2 regions of the Arthrobacter sp. 10T44 genome follow, and region 2 is predicted to be linked to the other one. Evidence: predicted binding sites of a transcription regulator. Region 2 holds the regulator's gene; the other holds the start of a gene.
What was found. The regulator Rex, encoded in region 2, represses fermentation and respiration genes when NADH is low (regulators of the CRP and FNR family bind a similar motif). The targets are predictions, from matches to a motif close to CTTGTGAANNNNTTCACAAG.

Region 1: a site for Rex is predicted at 12,318-12,337, ahead of AC1DBL_RS04940 (glyceraldehyde-3-phosphate dehydrogenase). Genes of this name have one in related genera too.

What each region holds. Positions count from the first base shown of each region.
Region 1 covers NZ_JBFTGT010000002.1:89,871-104,526, reverse strand. Annotated here, with positions in the region: gene AC1DBL_RS05010 (magnesium and cobalt transport protein CorA) at 1-56, opposite strand, end outside; gene AC1DBL_RS05005 (LapA family protein) at 294-803, shown strand; gene map (type I methionyl aminopeptidase) at 835-1,602, opposite strand; gene mptB (polyprenol phosphomannose-dependent alpha 1,6 mannosyltransferase MptB) at 1,643-3,208, opposite strand; gene orn (oligoribonuclease) at 3,367-4,014, shown strand; tRNA gene AC1DBL_RS04985 (tRNA-His) at 4,146-4,218, shown strand; gene AC1DBL_RS04980 (acyl-CoA dehydrogenase family protein) at 4,326-5,480, shown strand; gene def (peptide deformylase) at 5,527-6,099, shown strand; gene ppk2 (polyphosphate kinase 2) at 6,258-7,184, opposite strand; gene AC1DBL_RS04965 (1-phosphofructokinase family hexose kinase) at 7,320-8,282, shown strand; gene AC1DBL_RS04960 (hypothetical protein) at 8,382-8,948, shown strand; gene AC1DBL_RS04955 (hypothetical protein) at 8,968-9,255, opposite strand; gene AC1DBL_RS04950 (HNH endonuclease family protein) at 9,383-10,180, opposite strand; gene AC1DBL_RS04945 (hypothetical protein) at 10,331-10,540, opposite strand; gene AC1DBL_RS04940 (glyceraldehyde-3-phosphate dehydrogenase) at 10,606-12,099, opposite strand; gene AC1DBL_RS04935 (hypothetical protein) at 12,383-12,535, shown strand; RNA gene rnpB (RNase P RNA component class A) at 12,605-12,998, opposite strand; gene AC1DBL_RS04925 (slipin family protein) at 13,110-13,985, shown strand; gene AC1DBL_RS04920 (hypothetical protein) at 13,990-14,187, shown strand; gene AC1DBL_RS04915 (YaaA family protein) at 14,243-14,656, shown strand, end outside.
Region 2 covers NZ_JBFTGT010000001.1:613,158-627,813, reverse strand. Annotated here, with positions in the region: gene AC1DBL_RS02925 (3-deoxy-7-phosphoheptulonate synthase) at 1-962, shown strand, start outside; gene AC1DBL_RS02920 (helix-turn-helix domain-containing protein) at 1,155-1,367, shown strand; gene AC1DBL_RS02915 (30S ribosomal protein bS22) at 1,562-1,660, shown strand; gene AC1DBL_RS02910 (HAD family hydrolase) at 1,824-2,642, opposite strand; gene AC1DBL_RS02905 (glutaredoxin family protein) at 2,764-3,036, shown strand; gene AC1DBL_RS02900 (redox-sensing transcriptional repressor Rex) at 3,140-3,835, shown strand; gene AC1DBL_RS02895 (GtrA domain-containing protein) at 3,883-4,761, opposite strand; gene AC1DBL_RS02890 (hypothetical protein) at 4,976-5,560, opposite strand; gene AC1DBL_RS02885 (YceI family protein) at 5,770-6,318, opposite strand; gene AC1DBL_RS02880 (histidine phosphatase family protein) at 6,533-7,198, shown strand; gene AC1DBL_RS02875 (TlpA family protein disulfide reductase) at 7,201-7,812, shown strand; gene AC1DBL_RS02870 (cytochrome c biogenesis CcdA family protein) at 7,823-8,578, shown strand; gene resB (cytochrome c biogenesis protein ResB) at 8,578-10,407, shown strand; gene ccsB (c-type cytochrome biogenesis protein CcsB) at 10,407-11,507, shown strand; gene AC1DBL_RS02855 (hypothetical protein) at 12,026-12,655, opposite strand; gene AC1DBL_RS02850 (PLD nuclease N-terminal domain-containing protein) at 12,881-13,306, opposite strand; gene AC1DBL_RS02845 (DUF4229 domain-containing protein) at 13,483-13,791, shown strand; gene AC1DBL_RS02840 (1,4-dihydroxy-2-naphthoate polyprenyltransferase) at 13,877-14,656, opposite strand, start outside.

The DNA.
Region 1 (14,656 bases), on a different contig from region 2:
TCAGGGTCCGCGGTCCGGTACCCGTCCACGTAGACGGCGTTGTCGACGATCGTCACGGCCATGCCTCCTCGCCTGAACCGCCCGCTCCGGGCGCCCCTTTGGCTGTGACGCTATACCCCCGCCCGCCCGGTGCCAACAGCCTGCCTTCCTGCGTTTGCCGCGGCCCGACTGAGCCGCAACGCACCCCTAGGCTGCAAGCCTCCCGAGCCATGAGCACGCTTAGTATTGAGGTGACAGGCGGGGCACCAGGGAAAGCCTGAGCGACCCGCCCGCAATCGAAAGGTACGGCCGCCATGACCCAGACACCCCACGGATTCGATCCCCAGGATCCGCGCAACGCCGCTCCCGCGCAGTACCCGGTGACTTCTGAGGCCCCGTCCGGCTCCGTTGAGGGCTACCCCGCCGGCGGCACGGCAGACAGCACCGACCCCGGCGCCGGGGCCCCCGTCGACGCCATAGCCGTTCCGCGCGAAGAAGCTCCCCGTGCCGATACGCCGGAACCGACGGCCGCCGCACCGGAACCCCGCCGGGTCACCCGCGCGGGCATGGTGTGGACTGCGGTTGCCAGCGCGCTGGTGGTGCTGATCCTGCTGATCGTCTTCATCCTGCAAAACCAGGTCTATGTCCAGGTGAAGTTCTTCGGCCTGGAGGGCTCCGTCCCGCTCGGCGTTGCCCTCTTCATCGCGGCGGTCGGCGGCGGTGTGCTGGTCGCCATCGCCGGGGCGGCCCGCATCATCCAGCTGCGGCTCGCAACGCACCGCCAGCGCATCCGACTGGCTGGCCAGGCCACGCGGAGCCGCTGACCACCAGCGGGCGCGGCGCCGCCCGCCGGCCCTATGGCAGCGTCAATATGACCGGGCCCTCCGCGGTGATCGCCACGGTGTGCTCGCTGTGGGCGGCGCGGCGTCCGTTGGCCGATCGGAGGGTCCATTCGTCGTCGTCGTGGTAGTAGTCGCCGTTGCCGCCGAGGATCAGCATGGGTTCGATCGCGATGACCAGACCTTCGGTCAGCTTGATGCCCCGGCCCGGCCGGCCGTCGTTGGGCACGGGCGGCTCTGCGTGCATGGTCCGGCCAATGCCGTGGCCGCCGTGGTCGGCGAGCAGCCCGTAGCCGGCCCGGCGCGCGGCCCCGCCGATCGCGTACGCCACGTCGCCCATCTTGTTGCCGATCCGCGCCGCTTCAATGCCGCGGGCCAGCGCCTCGTCGGTGGCGTCGATCAGCGCCTGGTCCCCCGGGTCTGCCGTGCCCACAATGAAGCTGACGGCGGCATCCCCGCACCAGCCCGCCAGGAAGGCACCGCAGTCCACACTGAGCAGGTCGCCGTCCTCGAGCCGGTAGTCGTTGGGGATGCCATGCACCACGGCGTCGTTGACCGAGGTGCAGATCACGCCGGGGAAAGGGACGGAAGCCCAGCGGGGACGGTAGTTCAGGAATGCCGGCGTGGCGCCCGCCTCGGCCATCACTTGCGCGGCCACGCCGTCGAGCTCCTTGAGGGACACGCCGACGGCGGCAGCCTCGCGTACCTGCGCCAGCGCGTTAGCCACCACCCGTCCGGCCTCGCGCATCAGGGCGATCTCTTCGGGGCTCTTGATCATGGACATGGGGCTTCCTTCCGACGCGGGAGCAGGTGGCTCCGGCGGCTCAGATGACGGGCCGGGTGGTCACCGGTTCCGATGGCTTGCTGAACAGCTGTTTGGTTTTCGGGTCGAGGAAGATCAGGTACAGCGCGAACAGCAGGGCGATGATGGCAGCGGCGTTGCGGGCCAGGGCGAGCGCGAGGCCCAGGTCGTCGGTCTGCAGGTAGGGGAAGACTTCCAGCTGGTCCGAAATGGCGTAGACCATGAAGAAGGACACTATGAAGTACACCGCCTTGACCTGCCAGTCGTCCCGGATGCCGGTCACCGCAAAGAGCGGGATGAGCCAGACGACGTACCAGGACTGGATCATCGGTGCCAGGAAGACGACGGCGGCGAAGGCCAGGGTGAGCCGGCGCATCAGCCGGTCGAAGTCGCCGCGGAAGATCTGCCAGCCGACGATGCCGAGCGCCAGCAGCTTCCCGGCGTCATAAACCCACTTGGCCATCCCCCAGCCGTCCAGGCTGAAGGCGTTGAAGATCGAGGCGACAATGAGCCCCAGCAGGCCGACCGGTGCGTACCAGATCCAGATGCTGCCCGGGGCGGAGAGCCCGTTGATCCAGCCGAAGCCGAAGCCGTTTACCAGGCTCATCGCGTACAGCAGCGCCAGGCTGAGGCCGGCGGTGAGCGCCCAGAAGACGAACTTGCGCGGCCAGCTGGCGTTCTTGCCGGCCCACAGCAGGCCAATGAACGGCAGGAACACGATCGTGATGGGTTTGACCGAGATGGAAAGCGTGACCAGGACCAGGCCCAGCAGCACGCGTTTGGTGGCGCAGTAGTAGAGGCCGGCGAGGGCCAGGCCGATCATCAGGGCATCGTTGTGCACACTGGCGATGAAGTTGGTCAGGAACAGCGGGTTGGCGGCGGTGAGCCAGAGGGCACGGTGCGGGTTGACGCCGTGCAGCTCGGCCAGTTTCGGCACGTAGATCACGCAGAGCACGATTCCGAGCAGGGCCGCGAGCCGGAACAGCATGATGCTGGCCTCGGGGTGGACGTTCGTGGACCAGACCACGAACTGTTCGATCCAGAGGAAGAGCTGTCCGTACGGCACGGGAGCCTCGGTCCACATCTTGTCCGCGCCCAGCTGGAAGTAGTTCGACAGCGCCGAGATGCCGTTCTCGTAGGGGTTGAACCCTTCGACCATCAGCCGGCCCTGGCCGATATAGGCGTAGACATCGCGGCTGAACAAGGGGACGGAGAACATCATCGGCAGCCCCCACGCAGCCACCGCCAGCAGCGTCGCCTTGCGGGCCCCGGGGCCCCAGCTCCGCACGCGCTGCCCCAGCCGGAGCCAGGCGCGGACCAGGAGCATTCCGCCGACCGCCAGGAGCACAATGCTCAGCCCGACACCCACCGCCTCGGTCCGCATCCAGATGAACAAGGGTAGGCGCCGCAGTTCGGACACCGGAGCGAGCCAGCCGACGCCCAGCGAGCCGACCGCCATGAACACGGAGCCAAGGAATCCGGCAAGGATCGGCGACCTGGCATTATCCACATCGGCAACAACGGCCTTCGGAGACTGGCGGGAGGTACCGGCAGCCGTTTCCCCCGCCGCAGGTACAGGCGCCGTCATCTCAGGATCGTCCAATCTCTTGTGGGGCTCGTTTTGGCCCGCAACGGACCGACAAGCCGGCCATGGGGCACGCCGCGATGACGAAAATCTTCGACGGCCGCGTACCCGAAATCCTAGCACCGGACCGCTCAGCGGCGGCGGAACGGTAGGCTGGGCGGGTGCCTATATCTAATGAACGCATCGTGTGGATCGACTGCGAAATGACCGGCCTGGACTCCAAAAACGACGCCCTCATCGAGGTCGCGGCCCTGGTGACGGACTCGGAACTCAACATCCTCGGTGACGGCGTGGACGTCGTGATCAAGCCGGACGACGCCGCGCTGGCCCAAATGAACGACTTCGTGCGCGACATGCACACCCGGTCCGGGCTGCTGGCGGAACTCCCCCACGGCAAGACCATGGCCGAAGCCCAGGCCGCCGTGCTCGAGTACATCAAGAAGTGGGTGCCGGACCCGAAGAAGGCCCCGCTGGGCGGCAACTCGGTGGGCACCGACCGCGTGTTCCTGGTCCGCGACATGCCGGAACTGGTGGAGCACCTGCACTACCGCGTGATCGATGTCAGCACCATCAAGGAACTCTCCCGGCGCTGGTACGCCCGGGCGTACTTCCAGTCCCCCGCCAAGCTCGGCGGCCACCGTGCCCTAGGCGACATCAAGGATTCCATCGACGAGCTCCGCTACTACCGCGAGGCGGTCTTTGTGCCCGCACCGGGTCCGGACAGCGCCACGGCGCAGCGGATCGCGAAGTCGATCATGGCCCCTGCGGACGCCCCCGCCGACGCGCCGGCAGCAGCACCCGCGGAGTAATCTCCACCACGTTTAGGGAAAATTTCGTCGAATTCGAGGAAAGTGGCAAAACCACCCCCAAACAGCAGGTAAGCTATTTGTCGTTGCCTTTTCAGCCAGCCGGTTCGCCGGAAGGCATGGCGGGGCACATGGTGGGCGTAGCTCAGTTGGCAGAGCGCCTGGTTGTGGTCCAGGAGGTCGCGGGTTCAACCCCCGTCGCTCACCCTCACAAAGGACGGCAGAATTGTCCGACCTTTTCCAAAGGCCGCACCGGATATCCGGTGCGGCCTTTGTTGTCTGTCCAGTCTCGTCCGTGCGTGGAAGGAACCGCGATGAAGCGCCAGCTCTTTGAAGAAGACCACGAGATGTTCCGTGAGATGGCTGCGGAGTTCAACGCGCGGGCGGTGGCCCCGCACTACGGCCAGTGGGACCAGGACCACATGATGCCCCGTTCGCTCTGGACCGCGGCCGGCGAGCAGGGCCTGCTGGGGCTCGCCGTTCCCGAAGAATTCGGCGGCCTGGGCATGAACGACTACCGCTTCCGTGCCGTGCTGGACGAGGAGTTCGCCAAGAGCAACCACCTTGCCGTGGGGCTGGCCTTCCACCTGCACGATGACATGGTCCTCCCCCACCTGCTGGCCTACGGCTCCGACGATCTCAAAGCGCGCTGGCTGCCCGGCATGGTCTCCGGCGAGACGGTCACCTCGGTCGCCTGGACCGAGCCCGGCGCCGGATCGGACCTCCGCGGCATCCGCACCAAGGCCGTGCGCGACGGCGACGACTGGCTCATCACCGGCCAGAAGACCTTCATCGGCAACGGCATCTCCGGCGACGCGTCCCTGGTCCTGGCCCGCACCGACGGCAGCACCGGGCGGGGCGGCCGCGACTCCTTCTCGCTGTTCATGGTGCGCAAGTCCGAGGGCTACAACACCGGCAACCAGCTGGACAAAATGGGGCTGAAGGCCTCGGACACCGCTGAGCTGTTCTTCGACAACGTCCGGGTACCGCACGCCGACCTGGTCGGCGAAGAAGGCAAGGGGCTGCAGTACGCCGCCGAGCAGCTCCCCCAGGGCCGGCTGGCCATCGCCGTCGCCAGTTCCGCCGTCGTCCGCGCCGTCTACGAGGCGACCGTGACGTACACAAAGGACCGTAACGCGTTCGGCGAGCGGATCATCGATTTCCAGAACAGCCGCTTCGAACTGGCCGACATCCTCACCGAGGTCGAGGTCACTGAAACCTACGTGGACCAGGCCATCCGGGCCTTCAACGCGGGTGAACTCGACGCCGCCTCGGCGGCGCGGGCCAAGCTCTGGGCCTCCGAACGGGCCAAGTCCGTCACCGACCGGTGCCTGCAGCTGCATGGCGGCTACGGCTACATCCTGGAGTACCCGGTGGCGCAGGCCTTCCTCGCGGCACGGTTGCTCACGATCTTCGGCGGCACGAACGAAATCATGCGCGACGTCGTCGGCCGCACCATCGCCGGCTGACCGTCGCAGCACCAGCAGCCAACAGCACTAAAGGAACTTTTTCGACATGACAGTCCTACCCATCACGATCTGGGGCGAACCCGTGCTGCACCGCCGGGCCGCCGAAGTTGAGGTCTTCGACGACGAACTCCGCACCCTGATCGCGGACATGTTCGAGACCAATGACGCCGCCAACGGCGTCGGCCTGGCCGCGCCCCAGGTCGGTGTGGGCAAGCGGCTTTTCGTGTACAAGTACGCCAACGACGACGGCGCCCCGCCCTCCGGCGTCGTCGTCAACCCGGTGCTGACCCTCTCCAAAGTCTCCGGGGCGCTGCCGGACCCGGACGAGGAAGAGGAAGGCTGCCTGTCCTTCCCGGGCGGGCAGTACCCGCTCAAACGCGCCGAATGGGCCCGGGTGCAGGGCTTCGACGGCGACGGCAAACCCGTCGAGTTCGAGGCAACGGGCTGGTTCGCGCGCGTGATCCAGCACGAGTACGACCACCTGGACGGCAAGCTGTACGTCAATCGGCTGATCGACCGCTACGCCCGTAAGGCGATGAAGCAGGCCAAGAAGAGCGGCTGGGGCGTCCCCGGTTTGACCTGGATGCCGGGTGTGGACCCGGATCCCTTCGGCCACTAGCCCCGGCGGGCTAGTCCTCGTTCGGACTGCGCCCGCAGGCGCGGAGTCTCCCCACCTTTGACGCCAACACGCAGGAAATCGCCGCGAATTTCGCGGGACGCGCCGGCGGCCGCCCCCAAAAGTGGGGAATTTCCGCCGTGGAGTTACGCCCCGGCGGGCTAGTCCTCGTTCGGTTTCAGCAGCTGGGCGGCATGGTCGGGGACGTAGCGGAACAAGTCCCGCGGCGGCCGGGTGTAATTGACGGCGCGCGGCCTCTGCGGGAGGGTAACCGGCTCCGTCCTGACTTCGGTGTAGTCGATGCTGGAGAGCAGGTGGGCGATCATGTTGATCCGGGCCCGGCGTTTGTCCTCTGCCTCCACCACAAACCACGGCGATTCCGCGGTATCCGTCTGCATGAACATGTCGTCCTTGGCCCGCGAGTAGTCCTCCCAGCGCAGGATCGCCTCCCGATCCATCGGCGAGAGCTTCCATTGACGCAGCGGATCCTCCAGCCGGGACCTGAACCGCCGTTCCTGCTCCGCGTGGCTGATCGAGAACCAGTATTTGAACAGCAGGATCCCGTCCTGGATCAGCAGCCGTTCAAAGACCGGGCACTGGGACATAAAGCGTTTGTGTTCCGCGGGCGTGCAGAATCCCATCACCCGTTCGACGCCGGCGCGGTTGTACCAGGAGCGGTCCATCAGCACGATTTCCCCGGCCGCTGGCAGGTGCTGGACGTAGCGCTGGAAGTACCATTCACCGCGCTCCCGCTCGGTCGGTGCCGGCAGCGCCACGATCCGGGCAACGCGGGGATTCAGGTACTCGGTGACCCGCTTGATGGCGCTGCCCTTGCCGGCGGCGTCGCGCCCTTCGAAGATCACCAGCACCCGCGCTCCCGTGCTGCGGACCCATTCCTGCAACGCAACCAGCTCCGCCTGAAGCCGCGCCAGTTCCGCGGCGTAGACGCCCAGCGGCAGCCGCCCGGGCTGCCCCGGTTCCTCCCCCGGTCCGCCCTTCCGGCGCGTGGGCTCCCGCCCGGCGCTACCCTTGCCGGCACTGCCCTTGACGGCACTGCCTTTGACGGCGCCTGCCTTGCGATGTGCCATGGTTCCCGTCCCAGTAATGGCGGCTGAATTCCAGCCTCCTGTCCTGCCGCGCCCATTCTTGCGGAGCGCCCCACTGCCCACAAGGGGATCTAGGCCCGGGGACAGTGTGAACGCCGTGCTCTTATGCTTGGCCCCATGGAAGCCACCACGCCGGCACAGCCCATCCTCACGGTGACCGTGAATCCAGCATTGGACATCAGCACCACCACCGGGGTGGTCACCAGCGGTCATAAGCTCCGTTGCGGACCCAGCCGCCTGGATCCGGGCGGCGGCGGCGTGAACGTGGCCCGGGTGGTCCAACGGCTCGGCGGACGTCCCCTGGCCATCTACACGGCGGGCGGCCCCACGGGTGAGGCCTACCGGAGACTGATCGAAGCGGAGCGGCTCCCCACACTGGTGGTTCCGATCCAGGGCAGCACCCGGCAGGACTTCACTGTCGATGAGACCTCCACCGGCAAGCAGTTCCGCTTTGTCCTGCAGGGACCCGAGCTGAATGAACCCGAGTGGCGGCTGTGCCTGGCGCTCGTGGCGGATTCCATCCAGCCCGGCGGGTACGTGGTGGCCAGCGGCAGCCTGCCCCCCGGTGTACCGGATAACTTCTACGCCGAGGTGGCCAGGCTCGCGCGCGAGCAGAATGCGCGCTGCGTCGTCGACGCCTCCGGGCCTGCCCTGGCCGCTGCCCTGTCCGAGGGGGTCTTCCTGGTCAAACCAAGCCGGCGGGAGCTTGGGCTGCATTTCGGCACGACCCTGGAGACCGAGCAAAGCGAGCTCGACGCCGCCATGGCGCTGGTGGCCGACGGATCCGCCGAACATGTCGCGCTGACCCTGGGCGGCCAGGGAGCAGTCCTGGCGTCCCAGGGCGGCACGCTCCGGCTGGCCGTGCCGCCGGTACGGGTGCAGAGCACGGTCGGTGCCGGCGACAGTTTCCTGGCAGCCTTCGTGCTCCGGCTGGCGCAGGGGCGCACGCTGGCTGATGCGTTCCGTTCGGCGGTCGCTGCCGGCAGCGCGACTGTCACCACACGCGCCACCGAGCTCTGCCACCGGGCCGACGTCGAGCGGCTCGAAGCAGAACTCGCGGAACAAGCCGCCCGGGCCTAGCCGGGAAACCGGCACTCCGCTGGCATGATGTGGCGCATGGGGGAAACCGAAACAAGCTCAAGACCGAGGCCGCGCACCTTCAAGGAGCCATCCGGCCGGGTGGTATCGCTCCTGGTCTGGGGAGGCAGCGCTGCCGGCATGGGCTGGCTGATGCTCGCGGGAAGGGGCGGGGCTGCCGTGGCGGCCGCGCCGTGGCTGGCTGCCGCGGCCCTGCTGGTCTATCTGACGCAGTGGCAGCCGAGGCTGATCGTGGGAGCCGACAAGTTTGACGTGGTCAACGGGCTCCGACGGCACCGGATCCCGTTCGCCGCCGTGGACGACGTCGAGGTCCGCTACTCCGTCACGGTGAGGGCTGCCGGTAGGAAGTATGTCAGCTGGGGTGCCCCGACGCCGCCCAGCGCCTTTGGCACCGGGTTCGAACAGGCCCGGGACTGGAAGGAACGCCCCTTCGGGATGCTGCCGTCCAATGAGCGCATGGGCCAGCCTCCGACGTCGGGCGGACGGGATGCGATTGTCCGGGCCTGGCAGGATGCCAGGCAGCCGGGCGCAACCAGCGGCCCCGGCCAGAGTTCGGCCGAGCGCACGGTCGTGTCCGAGTGGAACGTCCCGATGCTGGTCGTGGGGCTGGTCGTGGCCTGCTGGTGCCTCGTCTCATTGCTGTTCTGACTGCCGGACGGCCTGTGTCCTAAGGCATCACCTTGTAAAGCTCAATGACGGTCTCTTCCGGCGGGGATGTGAAGCCGCCCTCGATGCCGGCCTGCATTTTGGGCATCAGGATGCCGTCACGGAATTTCTCCCAGCTCTCCTGGGAATCGTGGACCGCCATGATTGTCCATCCACCGGCCGATGCGCCGCCGGCATGAAAGACCTGCCCCTCCGGCAAGCGGCCTTCGCCGGGATGAACCGCGGCAATGGACGCCTCGTACTGTTCCTTGGTTCCTCCCGGAAAAAAGTGCACAACTCCGTAGGCCATTTCTACTCCTCGAGTGGTGGGCCGTAGCTGACGATTCCAGTCCTAGACCTGGCAGTGTCGGGTGTCAATGAGCCGGGAATCGTTCCGCTCCCAACAGCGCAGACAGCAGCGCGAATCAGCCCGGACATCAGCGCGGCACGATGGTCTGCTGCCCCGGGCAGGCACCGAGAACCCGTTTCATCGCGTCCTTTTCGGCCGGCGTTACCCACAGCCCGTAGGCGGCCTTCACCGAGATTTGCCGGGCGACGTAGTGGCAGCGGAACGCCTTGTTCGGCGGCAGCCAGGTGGCGGCGTCGGACGCGCTCTTGTCCTGGTTGGCCTGCCCGTCCACGGCAATGAGGTTCAGCGGATCGTTGGCGAGGTGCTGGCGCTGCAGCGGACTCAGCTGCTGGGCCCCCTTTTGCCAGGCGTCCCCCAGCGCCACGACGTGGTCGATCTGCACGGCTTTGCTGGACGCCGCACCGCGCTGGAAGGCGATGGTCCGCCCGGTGTAGGGCTCCTGGAAGGTCCCGGATCCGACCCGGCAGCGGGAGCCTTCGGTGAACATGGCGCCGGCCAGGTCTCGGCGGAGGATGTCGTTGCGGGTGTCACAGCCGTTACGGTCGACGTCGAGCCACGCCTGGCCAAAGGCACTGCGGTTGTAGTTGCCGCTGGCTGCGCGGCCCTTGACCGGCAGCACCGACAGGAGGTCCACGGCGAGACCGGACGGCACGGCCCGAACCGGCGCGACCGGTTTCATCCAACCCGCCGCCAGCACGGGAGCCTCGGTGGGCCCCGCCACCCTCGGCTCTGCGATCGCAAATTGGCCGGCGGTGAAGAACCAGCCGAGGCCAGCCAGCAACGCCAGCATCGTGGCGCCCAGCAATGCCCAGGCCTGGCGCGACCGGCGCCGGGCGCGCCTGAAGTCGCGCCAGGTGACGGTCACGGAAGTTCCGGGGAGGGATGGGGCTGCTGCACCTCATCAGCCTAGGCCGGGGCACCGACAGCGGCCCGGTTGTCCACAGTGTGCAGGACAGGACAGGCTATGCCCCGGGGCTGGCGGCCGGACGGCCGCCGGCTGGTCAGTGCCGAGCGGTCACTGTTCCTTGGTGACCCGGCGGAGGTCCTCCTCGGCGAGATTCAGCAGCGCTTCCAACTGGCTGACCCGCGCGTCGTCGATCTCGCCGGCCTCGCGTTTGGCTCGGGCGTCGTCGAGGAGGCGCTTGGCTTCCTTGGCGTTCCGCCGGGCTACGTCGAGGGCATGTTCCAGGGTGGTTTCGTGCTCCACAGCCGAGTTCTGTTCCATGGCTCCATTGTGGTTCCCTTTCCCGGCCGATTCCAGCGAACCGGCCGGGAAGGTCCAAAGTGGGGCTACCCGACCTCGACCGGCAGCCCGGCAGCTTCGAGGGTCGCGGCCGCGTCCTTGGCCGGGAACGACGGCGGGTTCACGCCGGCCATTTCCTCCATCACACGGACCACCTGGCAGCTGTAACCGAATTCGTTGTCGTACCAGACGTAGAGGACAAGGTTCTTCTCGTTGCTGATGGTGGCGAGGCCATCGACGATGCCGGCGCGGCGGGAGCCGACGAAGTCGGTGGAGACAACCTCCGGCGAATCGATGTAGTCGACCTGCTTGCGCAGCTCCGAGTGCAGCGACATCTCGCGCAGGTAGTCGTTGACCTCATCCTTGGTGGTGCCGTTTTCCAGGCTCAGGTTCAGGATGGCCAGGGAGACATCCGGGGTGGGAACGCGGATGGAGCTGCCGGTCAGTTTGCCCAGGAGCTCGGGCAGGGCCTTGGCGACAGCCTTGGCGGCACCGGTCTCAGTGATGACCATGTTCAGCGCGGCGGAGCGGCCGCGGCGGTCACCCTTGTGGAAGTTGTCGATCAGGTTCTGGTCGTTGGTGAAGGAGTGGACCGTCTCTACGTGGCCGTGCACGACGCCGTAGCGGTCGTTGATCGCCTTTAGTACCGGCGTGATGGCGTTGGTGGTGCAGGACGCCGCCGAAACAATCTTGTCCGAATCCGTGATGGTGGCGTGGTTGATGCCGTGCACGATGTTTTTCAGCTCGCCCTTGCCCGGGGCGGTGAGCAGAACGCGGGAAACGCCCTTGCTCTGCAGGTGCTGGGAGAGGCCCTCGGCGTCGCGCCAGCGGCCGGTGTTGTCGACCACCAGTGCATCGTGGATGCCGTAGGCGGTGTAGTCCACCGTGGCCGGGTTGTCCGAGTAGATGACCTGGATCTGGACGCCGTTGGCAGTGATGGTGTCGTTCTCGAGGTCCACCTTGATGGTGCCTTCGAAGGACCCGTGCACCGAGTCGCGGCGCAGCAGGCTGGCGCGCTTGGTGAGGTCGTTGTCCGACCCGCGGCGCACCACGATCGCGCGCAGCCGCAGGCCGTGCCCGCCGCCGGCCTTCTCGATCAGGAGGCGGGCCAGGAGCCGGCCGATGCGGCCAAAGCCGTAGAGGACGACGTCGGTGCTGGTGCGGTCGTCGCCGCCGCGCTTGCCGACCACTTCGGCCAGCTCCTCGCGCAGGAAGTCGTCCAGGCTGATGCCGTTGCCTTCTACGCGGTACTTTTCGGTCAGGCGGGCAATGTCGATGGCTGCCGCGCCGAGGTCCAGCTTGGTGAGGGCGTCGAGCAGGGGCGCGGTCTCTTCGAGGCGCAGCTCTTCCTTGCTCATCCGGCGGGCAAAACGGTGCGCCTTGAGGATGTTCATGGTGGACTTATTGATCAGGCTCCGGCCGTGGATGGACGTCACCACGTTGTTTTCGCGGTACAGCCGGCCGATCACCGGAATCATGGCCTCGGCGAGCGCCTCCCGGCCCATCCACGTATCAAGACAAGAATCTGACGTCTGGCTCACAGAACTACCTTCCTAAAATCCACCACATACGTCCTCGTATGCGGAAGTCGGCTGCCGGCGGATCTCCGGAACCTGGACGCGGCGGGGATTCGGTCCACCCCGGGCGCCTGCATGGAGCGCAAAGAAAAAGCCACCGGCGGCGAACGCAGACCCGGTGGCAGAACATCTACGTTCGCTATCCATTCTAGAGCGGGGCGCCGGTCCAGGGGGCCGGAGGCGGCGTGAAATCACTCACACGAGCGGGGTCCGCCGCGTCACGCAGCCCTTGACGTAGGATGTCCAGATGGGACTCATAGTTGCACTACTTGTCATCTGGCTCATTCTTTCGATCCTGGGCTTCGTCGTGAAGGGCCTGCTTTGGCTGGCCGTCATCGGCCTGGTCCTGTTCGTCGCCACGGCGGCGTGGGGCTGGGTGAAGCGGAAGGCCAAGGCCTGATCCGAAACCTACACCTCGATCCAAACGGCAAGGACCGGCACCACACGGTGCCGGTCCTTTTCGTTTGGTTGGATGGGTTGACCGATACGCCGGGTTCTGTGTTCCCGCGCTGTTGCCGGCGCGGGAGTAGCGGCCATCCATCTACGGACGCCGTTGCCGACGCCCTCCAGCGGCCTACCCGGACACTCGGGCGGGCAGCCCTCAAACGTGTCCTGTCTGGCCTTGCTCCGGGTGGGGTTTACCTAGCCTTCCCGGTCACCCGGGAAGCTGGTGGTCTCTTACACCACCGTTTCACCCTTACCTGCTCCCCCGACCGTGCGGACACGGCCCTGGGGCAGGCGGTCTATTCTCTGTGGCACTGGCCTGCGGGTTACCCCGAGTGGGCGTTACCCACCACCCTGCCCTGCGGAGCCCGGACGTTCCTCGAGCCACTTGCGTGACGCGCGGCCGCCTGGTCAACCCATCCGGTTCTCATTCTACGGGCTGCCCCCGCAGGCTCACCGCACCGGCGCCTTTTGGGCCTGCCGGTGGGAGAATGAAAGCAGCAACCCCGCCAGGCAAGGAAGCGATTCGGATGGATTTCACCGCCGTCGTCATTTGGCTGATCATCGCCGCGCTCGTGCTCATCCTGGCCCGGGCCTCGATCCGGATTGTGCGCCAGTATGAGCAGGGCGTGCTGTTCCGGCTGGGCCGGGTGATCGGAGTCCGGATGCCCGGGCTGCGCTTTATCATCCCGGTGATCGACCGGCTGCAGCTGGTCAGCCTGCGGATCGTGACCATGCCGATCCAGTCGCAGGGCATCATCACCCAGGACAACGTCAGCGTGGATATCTCCGCGGTGGCCTACTACCGGGTGATCGACGCCGTGAAGTCGGTGGTGGCGATCGAAAATGTGGCTGCCGCGATCAACCAGATCGCCCAGACGACGCTCCGCAAGGTGGTCGGCCGGCACAGCCTGGACCAGACCCTGTCCGAAACGGAACACATCAACAGCGACATCCGCGAAATCCTGGACGCACTCACCCTGGAGTGGGGCGTCGAAGTCACGCTCGTGGAGCTGAAGGACATCCAGCTTCCCGAAAGCATGAAGCGCGCCATGGCCCGGCAGGCGGAGGCCGAGCGGGAGAAGTGGGCCAAGATCATTGCCGCCGAGGGCGAGTCGATCGCGGCGGCGGCGCTCGGTGAGGCTTCTGACATGATGATGGCGCATCCGCTGGCCCTGCAGCTGCGGAACCTGCAGTCCCTCGTCGAGATTGCGGTGGACAAGAACTCCACCGTGGTCTTCCCGGCGCCGCTGATGAGCACCATCGGCGAGCTGTCCGCGTTCCTGGCCCGGGAGACCAAGGCCGCCCAGGCAGCGGTAGCGGCGCCGGCCCAGGCCGCCGGCCCCACCCCCGTGGCGGCCACGGCGCCTCCCCCTGTCCCGGCGGCGCCAACGAAGGTAGCCTGACCTCATGGAACTGTTGCTCCTTGCCGTCGGCGCCGGACTGCTGGTCGTCGCGACCGTCGTGCGTGACATCCTGACCCGCCGGAAGCACGCGCGGCTGGGCAGCGACCCGGAATCCGAGCGGGCACGGCGGGACATCCAGCGGGCCAAGACAGTCGGCCAGTCGAATTTCGTGGGCCTCGACAACACCGGACACCGGCGCTAGCCCGACGCCGGGCCGCGCGCGGCTGCAGCCGCCTGGCCGCCGGTAGGATCGTACGGTGCTAATTCTGCTGCCGCCCTCCGAAGGCAAGACCCCCGCGACCGGCGGTGACGCCGTCGACGCGGCTTCGCTCAGCTTCCCCGGCCTCAACGCCTACCGCGCAAAGGTGCTCGAGGCGCTCGGCACCGTCAGCGCGCACGAGGACGCCCTGGCGCTGCTGGGCGTCGGCGCCTCGCTGAAGGCCGACGTCGAACGCAACACCCGCTTGCACGCCGAGCCTGCCGCGCCCGCCCACCAGGTGTATTCCGGCGTCCTCTACGACGCCCTGGACTACCGCTCGCTGACTCCGGCGCAGCGGAAGAAGGCGGACGCAAACGTGCTGGTGATCTCCGCGCTCTGGGGCGCGATCCGGTTTGCGGACCGGGTGCCGGCGTACCGGCTATCGATGGGCACGTCCCTGCCCGACGTCGGA
Region 2 (14,656 bases):
TCCGCGCGATCATGGACGGCGTCGACGACCGGCTCCTGGTGATCGTGGGCCCGTGCTCCATCCACGATCCCAAGGCCGGACTGGAATACGCCCGCCGGCTGGTCAGCCAGGCCGAGAAGCACCGCGAAGACCTGCTGATCGTCATGCGCACCTACTTCGAGAAGCCGCGCACCACGGTCGGTTGGAAGGGCCTGATCAACGATCCGCGGCTCGACGGCAGCCACGACATTGCCGCGGGTCTGCGCGCCGCCCGCCAGTTCCTGCGCCAGGTCACCGCGCTGGGACTGCCCACCGCCACGGAATTCCTCGAGCCCATCAGCCCGCAGTACATGGCGGACCTCGTCGCGTGGGGTGCCATCGGGGCGCGCACCACGGAAAGCCAGATCCACCGCCAGCTGGCGTCCGGGCTGTCCATGCCGATCGGCTTCAAGAACGGGACCGACGGCGGCCTGCAGGTGGCGCTTGACGCCTGCAGTGCTGCGGGTGCCGCCCAGGCCTTCCTGGGGATCGACGGCGACGGAAGGGCCGCGCTGGTCAGCACCGCCGGAAACCCGGACACCCACGTCATCCTGCGCGGCGGCAGCGACGGCCCGAACTTCTCCGCCGCCGACGTCGAAGCCGCCTCCGCCCGGCTCGCCGCCGGGCAGCTGAACCCGCGGCTGATCGTGGACGCGAGCCACGCCAATAGCGGCAAGAACCACCACCGGCAGGCCGAGGTCGCGCTGGAGATCGGTGCCCAGCTCGAGGACGGCGGGGCCTCCGCGTCCGCCATCGCCGGCGTCATGCTGGAGAGCTTTCTGGTGGGCGGGGCGCAGTCCCTTGACGTTGCCGAACACGCCGCGGGAACCGATCAGCTGCTGTACGGCCAGAGCGTCACGGATGCCTGCATGGACTGGGACGTGACGGCGTCGCTGCTCGGCCAGCTGGCGGCGTCGGCACGCACCCGGCGGGTCCGGGGTTGAACGCGGGGGCGCAGGAGGGGCCAAGCGGGAAAATCCTGCGGAAATCCTTCGCAGAATCCTGCGGAAACCTTTCACATTGGCACCATGAACCCCTAGAGTATCTAGCACATGGTTGTTTGATGGCTCAGCATCGGCACACCGCCATGTCGTTCAGACGGGGCAGCCGTTCGCTTGAGCAAAAGGAATAGGGAAATGTCTTCGGAGGCCAACTTCTCCAACGCGCGCTTTCTCACCGTGGCCGAGGTCGCGGATGTAATGCGGGTATCAAAGATGACCGTGTATCGCCTGGTGCACTCCGGCGAAATGCCGGCGGTGCGCTTTGGCCGCTCCTACCGGGTTCCGGAAAACGCCGTCGAACAGTATCTCAAGGGTGCTGTTGTTGACGGACGTACTGAGACGGCCTGAGTCTTCCGCTGTCGCACCGGGCCGCGGCAGACCCCTTCCCGGGGCCTGCGGTCGTGGTGTGCCCCGGATAGGCGGTACCCTGTTAAGGAACGTTTTACGTCATTGTAATAACCTGTCAGTTGTTCAGTCTGCTTGCTTAGCCCGCGGACCCTTCCCAACGGGCAGGTACTGCATCTAGCCGGTAAGGAACTTTCGTGGGTTCAGTTATTAAGAAGCGTCGCAAGCGTATGGCCAAGAAGAAGCACCGCAAGCTGCTTCGCAAGACGCGCCACCAGCGTCGCAACAAGAAGTAGAGATACTTCGAACAGCGTCAATGCCCGTTGCCTTTACGGCGGCGGGCATTTTCTTTTCGGCAACGCGCGGCGGATCCGGCAATACGCGGCGGATCCGGACAGGGGCACCCGGGATCCGGGGTGCGCCCGTCCGAACGCGTAGCGGGCTGGCCCCGGAGTGCGCTTAGGCCGTGGGGCCGCGGAAGCGGGAGAAGCCCCGCCAGAGACCGTAGATGGCCCCGCCGACGGTTGCGGCCTTCAGGCCCAGGGTCGCGGCGCGACGGCCGGACCGGAAGTCGTAGACCGGCCAGTTGTGTTCGCGGGCGTGGCGGCGCAGCCGGGCGTCGGGGTTGATGGCCACCGGGTGCCCGACCATGCTGAGTAGCGGAATGTCATTGTGGGAGTCGCTGTAGGCCCAGCAGCGGTTCAGGTCCAGGCCCTCCGCCTCGGCAATGCCGCGGACTGCGACGGCCTTGGCCGGGCCGTGCAGGATTTCGCCCACCAGCCGTCCGGTGTAGGAGCCGTCGTGGATCTCGCCCACGGTGCCGAGGGCGCCGGTGAGGCCCAGCCGGGTGGAAATGACGGTGGCCACCTCGATCGGCGTGGCCGTGACCAGCCAGACCCGGCGGCCCACCCGCAGGTGCTGTTCGGCCAGGGCCTTGGTGCCGGGCCAGATCCGGGACTCGATCATCTCGTCGTAGACTTCCTCGCCGAGGGCTTCGATGTCCTGCACGGTGAAACCCGAGGCGAGGCTCAGGGCGGTGTCGCGGACGGCGTGGACGTCGTCCATGTTCTCGCCGCGGAACACGAACATCAGCTGCTTCCAGGCAAAGCCCGCCGCCTGGGGAATGGTGAACGCCCCGCGCTGATGCATTTTGCGGGCCACGTGGAAGAGACTGGCGCCCCTCATAAGGGTGTTGTCAACGTCGAAGAAGGCGGCTTCGCCGTGCTGCGGTGACGCAACAGGCCGCGTGGCCACAGCGACGATCTTCTCCTCGGGCATGCCACGAGTCTAGTCAATGGCGGGGGATCCCACGCGCAGAAAGGGCCCCGCCGCACCGGCCGCCCGGCTGGAACACCAGGTCGCGTCGACGCCGGGCCGGGCGCCGGGCTACCGTGGAACCATGGCCATACCCGCGCCCCTTCCCGATGTCGTACTCATCACCAAAGCTGACTGCCACCTGTGCGCGGACGCGCGCGACGCCGTCGGCCGGGTCACCGCTGCGCTGGGACTCGGCTGGTCCGAGCGGTCCATCGACGACGACGATGTCCTGCGCGAGCGCTACGCCGAGGAGATCCCGGTACTGCTGGTGGACGGGGTCCAGCGGGATTTCTGGCGGATCGACGAGGTTCGGCTGGCCCGAACCCTGCGCCGCGCCCTCGGCCAGTCAGCCTGAGTGCACCCCGGGCAAGCGGCTGCGGCGACGCGGTCCCCGGCTTTGTGGCCCGAACTGCGGGGGCTCTAGAGTGGAGTCACAACGCGACGCAATGGAGCAGATAGTGACTTCGCTGGATTCTTCACCCGACGCCCTGCCCGGGGCGGCCGGACCTGCTGCCAAGCAGATCCCGCCCGCGGCCGTGGCGCGGCTGACGATCTATTTGCGCGCCCTGACCACTTTGCTGGCCGAGGGGGTGGACCGAGTCTCCTCTGAATCGCTCGCCGAGGCTTCGGGCGTCAGTTCCTCCACCCTCCGCAAGGACCTCTCCTATGTGGGGTCCTATGGAACGCGGGGCGTGGGCTATGAGGTGCAGTACCTGAACCGGCACATTGCCGCGGCCCTGGGTTTGACCCATGACTGGAAAGTTGCGATCGTCGGCGCCGGCAACCTCGGCAAGGCCCTCGCCCGGTACGGCGGCTTCGAGTCCCGGGGCTTTGACATCGTGGCGATCTTCGACGCCGACCAGATGGTGGTGGGCAGCGAGGTTGGCTGGCTGCGGGTGAGCGACGCCGCAGATCTGGAAGCCGTGCTGCGCCGCACCGGGACCAACATGGTGGTCCTGGCGCTGCCCGCGGCCGTGGCGCAAAGCGTGTGCGACCGGGTAGTGGCCGCAGGCGTGCGCAGCATCCTGAGCTTCGCCCCGGTCATGCTGCAGGTCCCGCCGGGAGTCAATCTCCGCAAGGTGGATATGGCCACCGAGCTGCAGATTCTCGCCTACCACGCACAAAGGGCGCAGGACCCGGAAGACGCCGACTGACTTCAGTCGGCCCATCCGGGTCCCGCGCCCTCTGCAGCGGTTCCTGGTTAGCGGCCGTAGGGGTTCTGCGCGTACGGGTTGGAGAACGGCTGCTGCTTCTGGAAGTAGGGGGAAACCGTCGGCAGGTACAGGATCACGATGCCGGCCACGCCCATCAGGATCACGATGATCTGCAGCACGCCGGAGAGGGCGCCGAAGGCGAATACGCCGCCGAACAGGCCAAACAGCGACAGGGCGGCAAAGACCGTTCCCAGGATGCGGGCCCAATTCTTGCCCTTGCGGACCGGGAATGCGACCAGTGCGTAGAGCCCGAAGGAGATGAGGCCGCCAATGATGCCGCTGATGGGGACGATTGCCCGCACCGCATTGAGTTCGTCCGCTGAGAGCCTCCTGCCCTGCTGGGCGCCGGCCTGCTGCATAGCGGTCTCAAAGTAGTCCGCCCCGGTAAAGGACACAACCAGGCTGCTGATGAGGGACAGGATGCCCGCACCGATGATGAGCCAGAAGGCGAGGTCGAGCTGCGGCGGCCTGGTCCCGGCTCCGCCGGTGGGGAGTTCCGACGGATACTGCGCGTAAGGGGATTGGCCGTAGGGGCTCTGGCCGAACTGGCCCGGGGCCTGCCCGTAGGCCGGCGGCTGCTGGCCATAGCCGGGAGCCTGCTGCCCGTACTGGGGCGCGTTTTGCCCGTACTGCGGAGCCTGCTGCCCGTACTGCGGAGCCTGCTGCCCGTACTGGGGAGCCTGCGGGGCGTTCTGGCCATACTGCGGAGCCTGCTGGCCGTACTGGGGCGCCTGCGGGGCGTTCTGCCCATACTGCGGAGCCGGCGGCTGCTGTCCGAACTGGGGGGCGTTCTGGCCGTACTGCGGAGCCTGCTTGCCCGACTCGGGTCCGTCCGGGCTGGAAGGCTCGACTGGCGGGTTACTCATGGCGGTCCTTTGCATTTCGATGACGGGATGGGCTACCGGGACCAGTGTCTTCACCCTGCCCCCAGCATGGTTTAACTACACCGTACCCCGCGCTCGCGGCGGTTTGGGTCATTCCGCGGAGGTATTCTGAGGGGCATTTTTGGAGCCGCCGGCACGCGGGTATCCGCGTTTCCGGAGGCAAAGCCACCGAGGAGCAGCCTGGTGCCGAGGAAGGTCAGGAACGGCCCTTGAACGCGTCGAACCAGGCCTGCGACTTCGGCAGCCACATCAGCACGGTCGCCACCAGGCTGATGACGAAGCCGGGCCAGCTTCCGCCCCCCGCGACGCCGATGCTGGCCAGGGCGAGCACCAGGCTGACGCCAGCGGCGATGGTGAGGGCGAACCTGGCCCATTCCCAGCCCTCCTTCATCTTCATCGCCAGCGTGACCTGTGCCGCGGCCAGGGCTACCGCCACCAGCACCAGCAATAGCAGCAGGATGCCGGCCGGGGGCGAGACCACAAAGAGGACCAGGGTGCCGAAGAGCCCGATCACGCCTGCGAGCAGGCCGAGCAACCCGCCAATCACCCAGACCCAGTAGGAGATCTTCAGCTCCGTGGGCATGGCCGGGAGGTTGAGGATCCCGGAATAACCGCCCAGGGGGAGCGCGTCCCGGAAGTTCCGCGGCCGGTCGGCCGGCCACTCGATCCGGAACCCGCCGAACCGCCCGGGCTGACCCGGTCCGACCGGCGGAACGCTGCCCGGTTCCGGCGGAATGGCGCCTGGCTGATCGGGCTCGGGGACGTCGCCGGTATTGCTCATGGATTTCACTTTAGACCGCGAAACCGGTGGTTCCTAGCTGACTCCGGGGCGGGAGCGGAGGCCGCCCGGCGCGCTCGTGGAACGCGCCCAAGTCAGCCCCCGAAGCGGCCCCGGTTAAACCAAACACCCCGCGCCATCCGGGGATGGCGCGGGGTGTTGAAGAGGGCGTCGCGTGGACGGGCCCTGTCCGCCGCTCGGGGCGGCGCGGACTACGCTGCGGGGGCGATGAAGGCCAGTTCGAGGTTGATGGCAACCTTGTCGCTGACCAGCACGCCGCCAGCCTCGAGGACGGCGTTCCAGGTCAGGCCGAAGTCCTTGCGGCTGATTGTGGTCTCGGCGGTCAGGCCGGCGCGGGTGTTGCCGAACGGGTCAACGGCCACGCCGTTGAGCTCGGTTTCCAGCGCTACGGGACGGGTGACACCCTTGATCGTGAGGTCGCCCTGGAGCTCGTAGGCGTCGCCCTTGGGGACGATGGCGTTGGAGACGAAGGAGATCTCCGGGAACTTCTCGACGTCGAAGAAGTCTTCGCCGCGGACGTGGCCGTCGCGGTTGACGTCGCCGGAGTCGAAGCTCGCGGTCTTGATGGTGGCGTTCACCTTGGAGTCGGCGACGTTCTCGGCGAGGTCCAGGGTTGCGTCGGCTTCCTTGAACTGGCCGCGGACTTTGCTGATGCCCGCGTGGCGGACGGTGAAGCCGATTTCGCTGTGCGAGGAGTCGAGGGTCCAGGTGCCGGTGGTGAGGTTGGCGGGAAGTGCCATGGTGATTCTCCTTGAGTCGGGTGGGTCGTGCGGAAGTTCATCTGATCGTCGGTCTTCACTTCATTGGTTGAAGTCTCAACTAACTGCTTCACCCAGTATAAACATGCATTTGCATCTTTTATTCCACCCCCGGGGAACATTTCCCAAAAAGTTTCAGTTCTACCTCTTGTAGAAGATTTCGTCATTGCCCCTGCCCTTTGAGAAACTGGTACACATGCCCCAAGCCACTGTTCACTTGCTCCGCCACGGCGAGGTCCACAATCCCGAAGGCGTCCTGTACGGCAGGCTGCCCGAGTTCCACCTCTCCGAACTGGGTCAGCAGATGGCCCGGATGCTTGCCGAGCACTTCAGTGACCGCGCCGCGCAGGGGGCGAAGATCGTGCACCTCGCGGCGTCCCCGCTGACCCGTGCGCAGGAAACGGCGCAGCCGATCTCCGAGGCCCTCGGCCTTGAAATCGCCACCGAGGAGCGGATCATCGAGGCCGCCAACTACTTCCAGGGGATGCAGGTGTCCAAAGGCGAGATCTTCAAACCGAAGCACTGGCCGATGCTCCGCAACCCGCTCCGGCCGTCCTGGGGCGAGCCGTACAAAGAGCAGGCCGCGCGCGTGACCGCCGCGGTGCAGGACGCACGCCTGCGGGCCGTCGAGCTCGGCGGCGACGGCGCCGAGGCCATCCTGGTGAGCCACCAGCTGCCCATCTGGGCCACCCGGCTCAGCGCCGAGGGCAGGCCGTTGTGGCACGACCCGCGCAAGCGCGAATGCACGCTCACCTCCGTGACCTCCCTCGTATTCAACGACGACGGGACGCTGCTTCGCGTCGACTACAGCGAGCCCGCCGCCGTCCTCCTGCCCGGTGCCTCCAGCACCCCGGGAGCCTGAACATGTTCGACGACGACTCCCGCCTGTCCCGCCGCGGCGTCCTCACCGCCGGCGGTGCGGCCCTGGCCGCCATGCTGGGCCTGACCGGCTGCGCCCAGGAGGACGACCTCGCCAAGCAGGCCAAGGCGGGGGATAACAAGAACTACGTCGCCGGCGACGGCTCGGTGACCGAATTCGCCGCTGCCGACCGGAAAAAACCGGTGGAGATCAAGGGCACCCTGTTCGACGGCACCGAAGTCACGGCGTCGCAGTTTCAGGGCAAGGTGACGGTGCTCAACTTCTGGTTCGCCGCCTGCGCGCCGTGCCGGGTCGAGGCGCCGTCGCTGGAGGCCCTGCACCAGGAGTTCAAGAGCCAGGGCGTCCAGTTCTTCGGCGTCAACCTGAGGGACGAAAAACCGACGGCTGAAGCGTTCGACAAGACCTTCAACCTGACGTACCCGAGCTTCAACGACAAGGACGGCGCGGTGCTGCTGGCCGTCTCCGGGCTGGTTCCGCCCGGCGCGGTCCCCACCACGCTGGTGCTCGACAAGCAGGGCCGAGTCGCCTCCCGGGTGCTTGGCGAAATCCAGAAGGGCACCCTCAAGTCCCTCATCGCCGCAGCCGTGGCCGAGTAAGGCCGGCGCCGTGAACAGCCCCTTCGCCGAAGCCATCCTGAACGGTTCGCTGCTGCTCGCCATCCCGGTGGCGCTGCTGGCCGGACTCGTATCCTTCCTCTCGCCCTGCGTGCTGCCGTTGGTGCCCGGATACCTCGGGTACGTGACGGGCCTGACAGGCGTCGACCTGCAGAAGCAGAAGCGGGGCCGGATGCTGGCCGGGATCGGATTGTTCGTCCTCGGCTTCTCGGTGATCTTCGTGCTCCTCGGCGGGGCCTTCGGCCAGCTGGGAACGCTGATCACCGGCTCCCAGAACGCCTGGATTACGCAACTGCTCGGCGTGCTGGTGATCGTGATGGGCGTCGTGTTCATGGGCGGCTTCTCCTGGCTGCAGCGCGACGCGAAGATCCACGCCAAGCCGCCAGCCGGGCTTTGGGGTGCGCCGCTGCTGGGCATCACGTTCGGCCTCGGCTGGGCCCCGTGCATCGGCCCGACCTATTCGGCGGTGCAGCTGCTGAGCCTTTCCGGGGGATCGTCCGCGGCGAAGGGCGCCCTGCTGGCCTTCGTGTATAGCCTTGGGCTGGGCATTCCCTTCCTGCTGATCGCCCTGGCCGTCCGCCGCGGCGTCGGGGTGCTCTCCTTCTTCCGCAAACACCGGCTCGCCATCCAGCGCACCGGCGGCGGAATCCTGATTGCGCTGGGCGTGCTGATGGCCAGCGGGGTGTGGGGTGCCTGGGTGTCCGGGCTGCAGTACTGGTTCCAAACCGATGTGAAATTGCCGATCTGATGAGCGAGCGAGTGAACGTAGAGAAGAAATCCCCGTCCCCCGGCACGCCCGATCACGGAACCAGTCCCGTCGAAGCCGCGAAGGCAGGCGCTGTGCTGCCCTCGCTGGGGCCGGTGGGCATGCTCCGCTGGGCGTGGACGCAGCTGACCAGCATGCGTACCGCGCTGTTCCTGCTGCTGTTGCTCGCCGTCGCCGCGGTGCCCGGATCGCTCTTCCCGCAGCGGCCCGCTAACCCTGCGGTGGTCACCCAGTACATCAAGGACCACCCGGACTACGGCAAGATCCTGGACTCCCTGCAGCTCTACGATGTCTACTCCTCGGCGTGGTTCTCCGCGATTTACATCCTGCTGTTCATCTCGCTGATCGGCTGCGTGGTGCCCCGCGCCATCGTGCACTACAAAGCCATGCGTTCCCAGCCCCCGCGCACCCCGGCACGGCTGTCCCGGCTGCCCGAGTACGGCACCATGGTGGTCCCCGCCGACGCCGGGATCCCGGCGTCGCGCGCCATTGACGACGCCGCCGCCCTGCTGAGGAAGCGCGGCTACCGCGTCGACGTGCGGGACCGCGACGGCGAACGGCCCTCGCTCGGCGCGGAACGCGGCTTCTTCCGGGAGGTCGGCAACCTTGTCTTCCACACCGCCCTGATCGGTGTCCTGGTGTCCGTCGCGGCCGGCGGCTTGTTCGGCTACAGCGGCCAACGGATCCTGGTCGAGGGGGACACCTTCGTGAACACCCTGGTGGGCTACGACCAGTTCACCCCGGGCACCAATTTCCAGAGCAGCCAGCTGGAGCCTTACTCCATCCAGCTGGACAAGTTCCACATCACCTTCGACCGCGAATCGAAGGGCAAGTTCGGCCAGCCCATCGACTTCAAGGCTGACGTCACCACCAAGGAGAACCCGGGCGCGCCTGCCAAGCAGGAGGTGCTGAAGGTCAATGACCCGCTCAGCCTGGGCGGCACCAGCGTCTACCTGACCGGCAACGGCTACGCCCCGGTGGTCACGGTGCGCGACGGCGCCGGCAACATCGCCATGCAGGGACCGGTGGTGGCCAAGCTGCAAGGCGACAACTACTACTCCTCCGTGGTCATCAAGGTCCCCGATGCCAAGCCGGAGCAGCTGGCCTTCGCGGGCTTCTTCCTGCCTACCGCGTTCATCACGAAGGAAGGAGTTTCCTTCAGCGGCGATCCTGAACTGTTCAACCCGCAGCTGACGCTGAACTCGTACTACGGCGACCTCGGACTGAACAGCGGCTCGCCGCAGAACGTGTTCGAACTCGATGTGAAGAAACTGACGCCGCTAAACGCCCGCAACCTGCCCACCAAGGGCATCGTGCTGACCCCCGGGACCACTCACACCCTGCCCAACGGCAAGGGCACCATCAGCTTCGACGGCGTGAAGCGTTACATCGGCGTGGACATCCACCACAACCCGGGCCAGGGCTACGCCTTGTTCTTCGCCCTGCTCGCCGTCGCCGGCCTGGTCACGTCGCTGTACGTCAACCGCCGCCGCGTCTGGGTCCGCACCGGCACCCACGAGGACGGCCGCACCATGGTGGAGTACGGTCTCCTGGCCCGCGGCGAGGACCACCGCCTGGCCGGGGAAGCCGCCGCCATCCGGGCCCTGCTGTCGGCAGCCTGGCCGCTCGATGATGGGGCCGCGGACGATTCGGGGGAGGATTCCCAGCCTGTTCCCAGCGCGACAGCGGATAATGACCGGGCGGACACCGGCGCACGCGCCGACGCCGGCGCGCAGGCCTCCACGGACCAACCCGCAGCAGACTTCATCCAGTCCACAGTAGGCTCTCCTGAGTCAAAGAAGGATCAGTAATGTTCCCCATCAACGAAACCATGGGCCAGTACAGCGAGCTCTTTATGCTGCTCGCGGCCGGCACCTACACGGTGGCCTTCATCGCCTTCGCCTGGGACCTGGCCAAGAGCAGCAAGACCCTGCGCGCGGTGGACCTGAAGGCGGCAGAGCTGTCCGGAGCCGAGACGGTCCGTGTCCCGGTGGGCGCCGGCGTCGGTGGCTCCTCCGCCGCCGTTGACCGCGCCGCTTCCGACGTCAGCGGCCCTGTCGGACGGGCCGAGCGCCCGACGTCGTCGGTCTCGGGCAGCCGGGCAAGCGGAGCCGGCGTGACCGCCGACGGCGGCATGCGCTACGGCGCCGAACGCCGGGTTCCGGCCCGGGTCGCCGTCGCCCTCGCCGTGCTGGGCGCCGCCATCCACGCCGCCGGCGTCATCACCCGCGCGATCGGCGCGGGCCGGGTGCCGTGGGGCAACATGTACGAGTTCCTGACCACCGGCGCGTTCGTGGCGGTGGCGGTCTTCCTTCTGGTGCTGATCCGCCGCGACCTGCGGTTCCTGGGTACCTTTGTGATCGGCCTGGCCATCATCATGCTGGTCGCGGCCTCGGTCGCGTTCTGGACGCCCGTGGGCCACCTCGTGCCGGCGCTGCAGAGCTACTGGCTGATTATCCACGTCTCCATCGCGGTGATGTCCTCAGCCCTGTTCACCCTGACCTTCGCGATGTCCGCGCTGCAGCTGGTCCAGTCGCACCGGCAGAAGACCATTGCCGCGGGCGGGGCAGACAAGCTGGGCTTCATGCGCCTGGTCCCCAACGCCCTGAGCCTGGAAAACCTGTCCTACCGGATCAACGCGATCGCCTTCGTCGGCTGGACGTTCACGCTGATGTTCGGCGCCATCTGGGCCGAGAAGGCCTGGGGCCGCTTCTGGGGCTGGGACACCAAGGAAGTCTGGACCTTCGTGATCTGGGTGGTCTACGCCGGCTACCTCCACGCCCGCGCCACCCGCGGCTGGACCGGAACCCGCGCGGCCTGGCTCTCGATCGTCGGCTACCTGTGCGTGGTCTTCAACTTCACCATCGTGAACCAGTTCTTCAACGGACTGCACTCCTACTCGGGGCTGTAAGGCGCCGGGAGTTCGCTTCGCCAGGGTTGGGCGCTTAGATTCCTCGTCCATTCGCCACAGATGGCCGCTAAGCCACCCCGCTTAGCGGCCATTCCTGTCAGATCGGCCAAACGACGCCGCACCAACCAGGCCCGCACCCCGAACCGCCGCGATTCGCCACAAATGGCCGCTAACCCTCGGGCCTGAATCGTCGATTCGCCACAAATGGCCGCTAAGCCACCCCGCTTAGCGGCCATTCCTGTCCGATGGACGCCGTGGTGCGTGCGGAACGTCGCCTCCGGGCCGGGCCACGATCGGGCATCCAGCCCCGCTCCACGAGCGCCGCCCGTACCCTGGTGACCGCTGTTGGCTCCATGCCCGGGCCCAACGGGGTCAAGTCCCACTGGGTCAGCACGACTACCCGCCACCCGGCATCCCGCGCGTTTTCGTCCCGGAAAATATCGCTGCGCCGTTGCGCCGGAGTGGCGTGATGCCCGCCGTCGTATTGGATTGCGACCCGTTCCACTTCATAGGACAAATCAGGGTCCTGGATCCAGCGGCCGGTTTCGTTCGGTCTCCTTGGGGGAGTCCGTGCCTGAGCGCATCAGGATCCGAGCCCGCGCGGCCTTCTGGTAGCCCGGCTTTCCTTTTCGTCCTTGAAGGTAGGCGTCTAGCTCGTCGAGGGTGGACAAAGGGTTCCTTCGGCGGAGCAGGAAGTCTCCGGCAATCACAAGATCGTCGAGGCTAAGCATGCTGGCCAGGTCGAACCACGTCCGCAGCGGTGACGTGCAGTGGACCCTGGAGCCCGCCACGATCTCCTCGGGTTCAAACGACTGTTGATGGCCCACGACGTTCTTTCGACGCGCAGCCCGATTGCCCGGCCGGCTGGTGAGATGAACGACGTCGACGTTTGCCACGGACGCCGGCAGGGGAAAGCCCCACAGCAGGGCAGCAGTTGCATGGCTCACCACCGCGCACGTCACAGCAACCAGGGCATGCATACGGTCAAGGAGGGTGCCCGGCGTCGTGGCGGCGGTGCGCACTCCGTGACAGGGGCTGACAAGATCCCGGCACCGGGTTCGACGCCGGCTCAATCCCGCCGCGCGGGCGTCCGCGAGCGTGAATGGTTTGTCGTGAAGCTGTGGGGGAAGCTCGCTGGGCTGGCGCATAAGAGCATTCTGCGCCCGCCTGGAGCGGGATTTGACGTTGTCCACAGCCCGGGCAGGGTGTGGGGGAAGAGCGGGCCAGTGGAGGCTGGTTTGCAGGTCCGGGTGCGCGGCGTCGATTTGCCGGCTATGGCCGCTACGAGGGTCCGGATTCAGGCCATTTCTGGCAAATGGGAAGGGGAACGCGCCGGCTGAGAGGGCGCGTCTGCGCGCCAGGGGGCAGAGCGGCTACTTGACCTCGTCGGTGCCCTGCGTGGGGTCGCCGCTGCCGTGGGCTTCGCCGGATTCCGTGCCGCGGGCGTCTCCGGTGCCGCTGCCCAGCTCGCGCTCCTTGGCGTCCAGCTCGTCCTTCAGCTTCTTGAGCCGGTCAGCCTCCGCCTGGTTGCGGCGGCGCAGCTCCAGGTTGCGGAGGAAGTCGGGATCGTCGTCCGGGGCGGTGGGGTGGCGGTACGTGGCCGGAGCCGCCGCGGCCTCGCCGCGGGGCCGGCCGATGAGGAACCAGAGGATTGCGCCGACCACCGGGAGAACGATCTGCACCACGATCCAGGCCGGCTTGGAAATGCCCTTGGTCAGGCGTGCGTCAGTCCTGATGAGGTCGATCAGTCCGTAGACAAAGACGACCAGTACAACGATTGGTACCACGACACGGAGCATAGCTTCAGTTTAGCCTCCGCGCGAGCTTCCGGCGCCCGGCACCCGCACGGCAGCCGCCCGGAACCCCGCCGCCCGCAACCCCGCGGCCCGGCGCCGGGCCGCCGCGCTGGTGCCCGCACTCAGCAGCAGACGGACCGCCGGGTCCCCGCCCCGGCCGGGACGGCTAAACTGGGAGCGTGGCTTTCCTGAAATACTCCCTGATCCGTCTGGCACTGTTTGTGCCGTTGTTCGCCCTGTTTGTCTATTTGCAGCTTGGCTGGCTGCTGGCCGCGCTCTGCGCCGGGATGATGGCCTTCGCCATCAGCTTCCTGTTCTTCCAGAAGCAGCGCGACGCGGCCACCGCCTCGATCCACCAGCGTTTCTCCGGCAAAGCCAAGCCGCTGCGCAGTGCCGGGGAGATCGACGACGCCCACGCCGAAGACCGCCTGGTGGACGAACACCCGGACGTCACCGTGCGCACCGACACCCGGCCCAAGGACTCCTAGAGCCCGTCAGCACCCCCTGGAACCAGACGGAACCCGCTGGAACCCGCTGGAACCAGCGGAACCAGCCGGACCCCCGGAACCCGCCCTAGAAGCCGCGGCTCAGCACCAAGCCGAGCGAGAACAGCACGGCGTAGCCAAGGTTGATCAGCCCGGTCTGCTTCAGCACCGGGATCAGGCTCTTGCGGCGCCGGCCCGCGATCATCAGCCAGGACGGCATCAGGATGGCCGGGATGAGCAGCAGCACAATCAGCATCCAAGGCCGACCGGGCGCAAGCACAATCACCAGCAGGATCGCCACGGCGAGCATCAGCACGTAGCTTTCCCGGGCGTGCTTGTCGCCCAGCCGGACAGCCAGCGTCTTCTTCCCGGCCACGCGGTCGGTGGGAATGTCCCGGACGTTGTTGGCCATGAGCAGGGCGCAGGCGATGAGTCCCGTGCCGATCGCACCGATGATGGCCGCGAGGCTGAGCTGGCCGGCCTGCGTGTAGGTGGTGCCAAGCGTGGCCACCAGCCCGAAGAACACAAACACGAACAGGTCGCCCAGGCCCAGGTAGCCGTAGGGGTTCTTGCCGCCGGTGTAGCCCCACGCGGCAAGTACGCAGCCCACACCCACGAGGATCAGCCACCAGGCCTGCGTGATAATGACCAGGATCAGTCCGAACAGCATCGCCAGGCCGAACGCCGCGAACGCTGCCCGCTTGACGTGCTCCGGCTTCGCCACCCCGGAACCCACCAGCCGGAGCGGGCCCACCCGGTCCTCATCGGTGCCGCGGATGCCGTCGGAGTAGTCGTTGGCGAAGTTCACGCCGACCTGGAGCAGCAGGGCCACCATGGCGGCCAGCAGGGCGTTGACGGGCCGGAACGC